DNA from 2 places in the Dasania marina DSM 21967 genome. Region 2 is predicted to be linked to the other one. Evidence: predicted binding sites of a transcription regulator. Region 2 holds the regulator's gene; the other holds the start of a gene.

Region 1 (3,430 bases), on a different contig from region 2:
TACTAAGTGGCCGGTGAGCGCTGCCTGTATCGCCATTTCGGCGGTTTCTAAATCGCGTATTTCGCCCACCATAATAATGTCGGGGTCTTGCCGCATCAGGGCGCGCACGCCGCTGGCAAAGTCTAGGCCTATATTGTGCTGCACCTGCATTTGGTTGAATTGCCCCTCCACCATTTCTATGGGGTCTTCTATGGTGCAGACATTCACTTCTGAGGTAGCTAGCTTTTTTAAGCTTGAATATAAAGTGGTGGTTTTACCCGAACCAGTAGGCCCCGTAACCAAGACTATGCCGTTGGGCTTTTCTATCATGCCTTTCCAGCGCTTATAGTCTTCATCGGCCAAGCCCAGCTCATCAAAGCCGCGCAGCAACACCTCAGGGTCGAAAATACGCATCACCATTTTTTCGCCAAAGGCGGTGGGTAAAGTGGATAAGCGCAACTCTACCTCTGAGCCATCGGGGGTTTTGGTTTTGATGCGGCCATCCTGCGGCTTGCGCTTTTCGGCTACGTTTAAACGGCCCAGTATTTTTAAGCGGCTGGTGACGGCCACCCCAACTTGCGCGGGGAATTCATAGACATTGTAAAGCACGCCATCGATGCGAAAACGTACATGGGCGATGTCGCGGCGCGGCTCTATGTGTATATCACTGGCGCGTTGGTCGAAGGCGTATTGAAACAGCCAGTCGACGATATTGACGATGTGTTGGTCGTTGGCGTCCGGGTCTTTTAACTCACCCAACTCTACCATTTGCTCTAGGTTGCCCACCCCGACATTACCGCCGGGTTCACCGGTGCTAGCGCCGCGCACGGATCTAGCCAGGCTGTAAAACTCTACGGTGTAGCGTTTGAGGTCTTCGGGGTCGACTAACACCCGCTTAATGGGGCGACGCAGTACATGCTCTAAGTCCGCTTTCCACGCGCGCATATAGGGTTGAGCACTGGCTATCACCACTTCCTCGCGGTTGACGGCCACGGCCAAGATACCGTGACGCTGGGCAAACTGGTAAGACATCACCTCGGTGATGGCCGGCACATTTATTTTTAGCGGGTCTATGTTGTAATGGGGCTGCTGGCAGTTGCCGCCCAACCAATCCAACAGCCGCTCTATAGTCAGCAACTTATAGTTACTGGCCATTAATTGTTGGCTGGCAATATAGTTTAAGGGGTGCTGCGCGGCCTGTTCATGGCTGCGGGTACTAGCCAACAGTTGCTGAGCCGCCTCGGCATTAATGACGCCGTCGGCCTGTAAGTCGGCAACAATGCGGCCTAATTGTAAAGGCTGTTCGGGCTTAAACGCCTCAACCTGCATAGCGTATCCTTAGTCTTTATTATTGATCTGTGGGCATGTGTGGTCTGCAGGCTACTATAGCTGTTTCTTAGGGTCTACGTTAGGGTCTGTGGCCGCCGCAGCGGCACTTTTTGTGACATTTAACGGCCAGCGCAACAACTGTCTACAAATAATAAGCCGCTGTAACATTACTGTCATATGAATGTAATAAATTGCCCATTGCTTTAAGCCTTACTCCCCTCAAGCGGGCATGGGCCTAATCTCGGTAGCCATATTTAGGACTAAGCCCTATACTTGGCCAAATTTTTCCAGGAGTCACTCACATGGCAAGAGGTTATCCCTTCGGTAATTTGTTTGGCAAATCACCGTTTCAACCCATACAAGACCATATGGCCAAGGCTCATGAATGTGCTGAAGCCCTTATTCCCTTCCTAGAAGCAGCCATGGCCGATGACTGGGAGCTGGCCACCAAACACCGCAGCATCATCACTAAACTAGAGGATGAAGCGGATGAGTTGAAAAGCGAGATGCGTGCCAGCCTACCCAAAAGCTTGTTTTTACCGGTACCGCGCTCTGATTTGTTAGAAGTCATATCCGCTCAGGATAAAATTGCCAACGCCTCCAAAACTATTTCCGGCTTAATGATGGGCCGTAAAATGCACATACCCGAAGCGATAGCCGCCAGTTTTATGGAGTTTGCACTGGAGTCTATCGCCACGTCTGCCCAAGCCCTCAAGGCCATCAATGAGCTGGATGAGCTGGTAGAAACCGGCTTTAGAGGCCGTGAGGTCAATGCGGTAGAAGCACTGATAGACGAGCTGGATCACCTAGAGCACCGCAATGACGAGCAGGAAATTGCCATACGCGCCAGCTTATTCGCCATCGAGAAGGACCTTCCCCCCATAGACGCGATGTTTCTATACAAAGTTATCGACTCCATCGGTGACCTCGCTAACCGCGCCCAAAAAGTGGGTAGCCGTTTACAAATCCTCATCGCCCGTTAACATATTCAATAGGTACTAACGATGGAAATTATTTCTCAACACGGCCATATTTTACTGGTCCTGGCCTGCCTGTTTGGCTTTTTTATGGCCTGGGGCGTAGGGGCTAACGATGTCGCCAACGCCATGGGCACCTCAGTAGGCTCACGCGCACTGACCGTTAAACAAGCGATTTTTATCGCTATGATTTTTGAGTTTGCCGGCGCCTATTTAGCCGGCGGTGAAGTGACCTCGACCATACGCAAGGGCATCATCGATCCCGCCATGATGGCAGGCACCCCCGAATTATTAGTCTACGGCATGATGGCCGCGCTATTGGCCGCCGGCACCTGGCTGTTAGTAGCCAGCATGATGGGCTGGCCCGTCTCTACCACCCACTCTATAGTCGGCGCACTGGTAGGTTTTGCTGCGGTAGGCATAGGTATTGATGCCGTAAACTGGGGCAAGGTGGGCTCTATAGTGGCAAGTTGGGTGGTCTCCCCCATCTTGGCAGGCACCATATCCTATGGTTTATTTATGAGTGTACAGAAACTCATACTCAATACCGCCACCCCTTTTGCCAACGCTAAAAAATACGTACCCATGTATATGTTTTTAGTGGGCTTTATGATTGCCATGGTCACCCTGTTAAAGGGCCTAAAGCATGTAGGCATAGAAATAGAATTAGGCTTGGGCTCTAAATTTGCCAACGCCATGCCCATTGCCGCCGTTATTGGCTTGATGGTTGCTGGCATAGGCATGATCTTTTTAAACCGCATCAAAGACGAGTCAATCCCCTCTCACCGCAACCGCTTTGGCAATGTAGAAAAGCTGTTTGCGGTATTAATGGTATTCACCGCCTGTGCCATGGCCTTTGCCCACGGCTCTAACGATGTCGCCAATGCGGTAGGTCCGCTGGCGGCAGTGGTGAGTGTTCTTAGCAGCGGTGGCGACATCGCAGCCAAGTCAGCTTTGCCGGGATGGATATTACTATTAGGCGGTGGCGGTATCGTGTTAGGCCTGGCCACCTATGGATTTAAAGTAATGGGCACTATAGGCAAGAAAATCACCGAGCTGACCCCTAGCCGCGGCTTTGCTGCCGAGCTGGGCGCCGCCACCACCGTGGTATTTGCCTCGGCCACCGGCCTGCCTATTTCTACCAC
Region 2 (3,430 bases):
ATACGGCCTTCATGCTCGGTAATAGAACAGAAAGTACAGCCGCCAAAACAACCGCGCATGATATTCACTGAGAAACGTATCATTTCATAGGCGGGGATGCGGGCGTCGCCGTAGCTGGGGTGTGGCACGCGTTGGTAAGGCAGGCCAAACACCGCGTCCATCTCGTCGGTTTCCAGCGGAATAGGGGGTGGGTTTAGCCACACTTCTCTATTACCGTGGGCTTGCACTAGGGCGCGGGCGTTGCCGGGGTTGGTTTCCAAGTGTAATACCCGTGAGGCGTGGGCGTAATACATGGGTTCGTTTTTAACTTTTTCGTAGGCGGGCAGGCGTATCACGCTGCGCTCGCGGCCGATTTTTTCTTTACGGGCGGTGAGCGGGTCTATGATGCGTACGGTTTGCACGTCAACGTTGAGTGCTTCTTCCGCTGCCCTTTTTTCGGCGAGAGTGGATTTTTCACAGCCCTCGTTGCCACCTTCTTCGGTGACTTGGTAGGGATTGATTTTGGCGTCTACGGTGCCGATTTGATCGACTTCGCTGGAATCTATAACCGTCCAGCCGCCGGGTATGCTAGTGCGCATAAAGGCGGTGCCGCGTAAATCCTGTATCTCATTAATGGCTTCACCCTGAGATAGGCGGTGGGCGATATCGACGATGGCGCGTTCGGCATTGCCGTACACCAGTATATCGGCCTTGGAATCGAGTAATACTGAGCGGCGTACTTTGTCGCTCCAGTAGTCGTAATGGGCGATGCGGCGCAGGCTGGCTTCTATAGAACCTATGACTACGGGCACGCCTTTATAGGCTTCTTTACAGCGCTGGCTGTACACATTAACGGCGCGGTCGGGGCGCAAGCCACCTTCATCATTGGGGGAATAGGCGTCGTCGTGGCGTAATTTACGGTCGGCGGTGTAGCGGTTAATCATGGAGTCCATGTTGCCGGAGGCCACGCCATAAAATAAATTGGGTTTACCCAACTCCATAAAGGCCTCTTTCGAGCGCCAGTCAGGCTGGGCAATAATGCCTACTCTAAAGCCCTGTGCCTCTAGCGTGCGGCCTATTACCGCCATGCCAAAGCTGGGGTGATCGACATAGGCGTCGCCGGTGACAATGATAATGTCACAGCTATCCCAGCCCAGCACATCCATTTCGGCTCTAGACATAGGTAGAAAGGGGGCTACGCCAAAGCACTCCGCCCAATACTGGCGATAGGAGAACAGTGGGGTGGCGGCTTGGGATTGGCTATTAATCGCCTTGGCGAGGGCTTGTTTAGACATGGTGTGATAACAGTAGACAAATGAGCGAGCATTATACATTAACTTGAGATAAATACTTGGTCTTTGCCGGTGTTGGGATTCAGAGAGCGATGTGGTTATAATCGCCGCCACTCTTTGGCCGCTGGAACAAACAGAGGCTGAACAAACAACGGCCTGTAACAAAAATGTCATGTTTATTGGTTTTAATTGATGTACGCAAAATAATCGTAAGGTTTATAGTTACATGAATGAGAAAACCATTTTAGTGGTCGACGATGAAATGGCCATACGCGAAATGATAGTCATGTCCTTAGAAATGGCCGGCTTCAACTGCTTAGAGGCGGGTAATATTCAAGATGCCCACAGTCTAGTGATCGATAAAAAGCCTGACCTGATCTTGTTAGACTGGATGCTACCCGGTGGCAGTGGCATAGAGCTGTTACGGCGCTTGCGCCGCGATGAGCTTACCGCCAGCCTGCCGGTGATTATGGTGACCGCCAAGGTTGAGGAAGACAACAAAATCCAAGGCCTGGATGTGGGAGCAGATGATTACATCAGCAAGCCCTTTGCCCCTAGAGAGTTAATCTCACGGATTAAAGCGGTATTGCGTCGTACCGGTGCCGGCGAAACCGAACCTACCATAGCGGTGGATGGCCTGCAGCTAGACCCCGCCAGCCACCGCGTGTTTATCGATAAAAAACCGGTGGATATGGGGCCTACTGAGTTTCGGCTATTAAAATTCTTTTTAACCCACCAAGAGCGCGCCTATAGCCGCGGCCAGTTACTGGACCATGTTTGGGGCGGCAATGTCTATGTGGAGGAGCGTACCGTGGATGTGCATATACGCCGCCTGCGCAAAGCCCTAAGCCTGGATTGCGAAAACTACGCCAATATGGTGCAAACCGTGCGCGGTACCGGTTATCGTTTTTCTACCGCGAGTTAATTATTAATGCAGCGTATCAATTGGATGGTAGAGCTCAAGCAGTTGGCCCAGTTGTTTACTGTAGCCTTAGTCTTGGGTTGGTTAACGGGCCATCTATTGCTGGTGCTGTTGTTGGCGGCGCTGCTGTATATAGCCAGTACGTTTAGGCAATTACTGCGGGTGCAGCGCTGGCTGGTGGCTGAAGATGGCAGCGACGCGCCTGAGTCCTCAGGGCTGTGGGGCGATATGCTAGACGGTATTTACCGTCTGCAAAGGCAAAACCGGGAAGAGCGGCAGCGCTTACAGGGCGCGGTGGATTATTTGCGGGATTCTTTGGCGGCGCTATCCGATGCTGCGGTGATGATCGATCAAAGCGGTGATATCGAGTGGTGTAATCTTGCTGCCCGCCGCTTACTAGGCCTGCGCTATCCCGAAGATGTAGGCCAGCAGTTGGTTAATTTGATACGCAGCCCTGAGTTTATCCATTACTACGAAGCCAATAGCTACCAAACCCCCTTAGATTGCGCGTCACCCCATCAGCCCGAAAAACAATTGCAGTTTCAGCTCACCTTTTTTGGCCAAGGCAGCCGCTTATTATTTGCCAGAGATATTACCCATACCTATAGGCTGCAAGAAATGCGCAAAGACTTTGTGGCTAATGTATCCCATGAGTTGCGTACCCCGCTGACCGTGGTAAATGGTTATCTGGAAACGTTTGTCGATAGTGAGTTAGCTGAGCAACCCCGTTATAAGCGTGCCTTTCAGCAAATGTTGGAACAGGTGCGGCGTATGGAAAGCCTGATTAAAGACTTAATCGTATTAACCCGCCTAGAAACCGTACCCGACGAAGGCGAGCACAGTGTGGTTGCGGTGTGCCCCTTATTACGGCAAATACGCGAAGAAGTGTTGGCGGTGTTTAATCAACAGCGTGAAATAGTGTTGGACTGTGATGCCAGCCTAGGCTTGCGCGGTGAAGGTGAGGCACTGCGCAGCGCCTTTACCAATCTGATAATGAATGCCGCTAAATATACCGGCGAACAGGGCAAAATACAGGTGCGCTGGTTTCGCGATGGTGAGCAGGCCCGCTTACAGGTAGAGGACAATGGCTTGGGCATAGAGGCTCACCATATTCCCCGTTTAACCGAACGTTTTTATCGCGTGGATAAAAGCCGCTCTACCCAAACTGGCGGCACAGGTTTGGGCTTAGCGATTGTTAAGCATGTATTATTGCGTCATCACGGCGAGCTGCAAATTA

The links. The regulator PhoB, encoded in region 2, activates phosphate uptake and scavenging genes when phosphate is short. The targets are predictions, from matches to a motif close to TGTCATAAANNTGTAACA.
Region 1: a site for PhoB is predicted at 1,480-1,497, ahead of B067_RS0104190 (TIGR00153 family protein). Genes of this name have one in related genera too.

The regions. Positions count from the first base shown of each region.
Region 1 is NZ_KB891575.1:898,966-902,395, reverse strand. Features, by position in the region: gene tfpB (type IV pilus assembly ATPase TfpB) at 1-1,308, opposite strand, end outside; gene B067_RS0104190 (TIGR00153 family protein) at 1,611-2,291, shown strand; gene B067_RS0104185 (inorganic phosphate transporter) at 2,313-3,430, shown strand, end outside.
Region 2 is NZ_KB891576.1:412,611-416,040, reverse strand. Features, by position in the region: gene B067_RS0106465 (YgiQ family radical SAM protein) at 1-1,274, opposite strand, end outside; gene phoB (phosphate regulon transcriptional regulator PhoB) at 1,498-2,196, shown strand; gene phoR (phosphate regulon sensor histidine kinase PhoR) at 2,203-3,430, shown strand, end outside.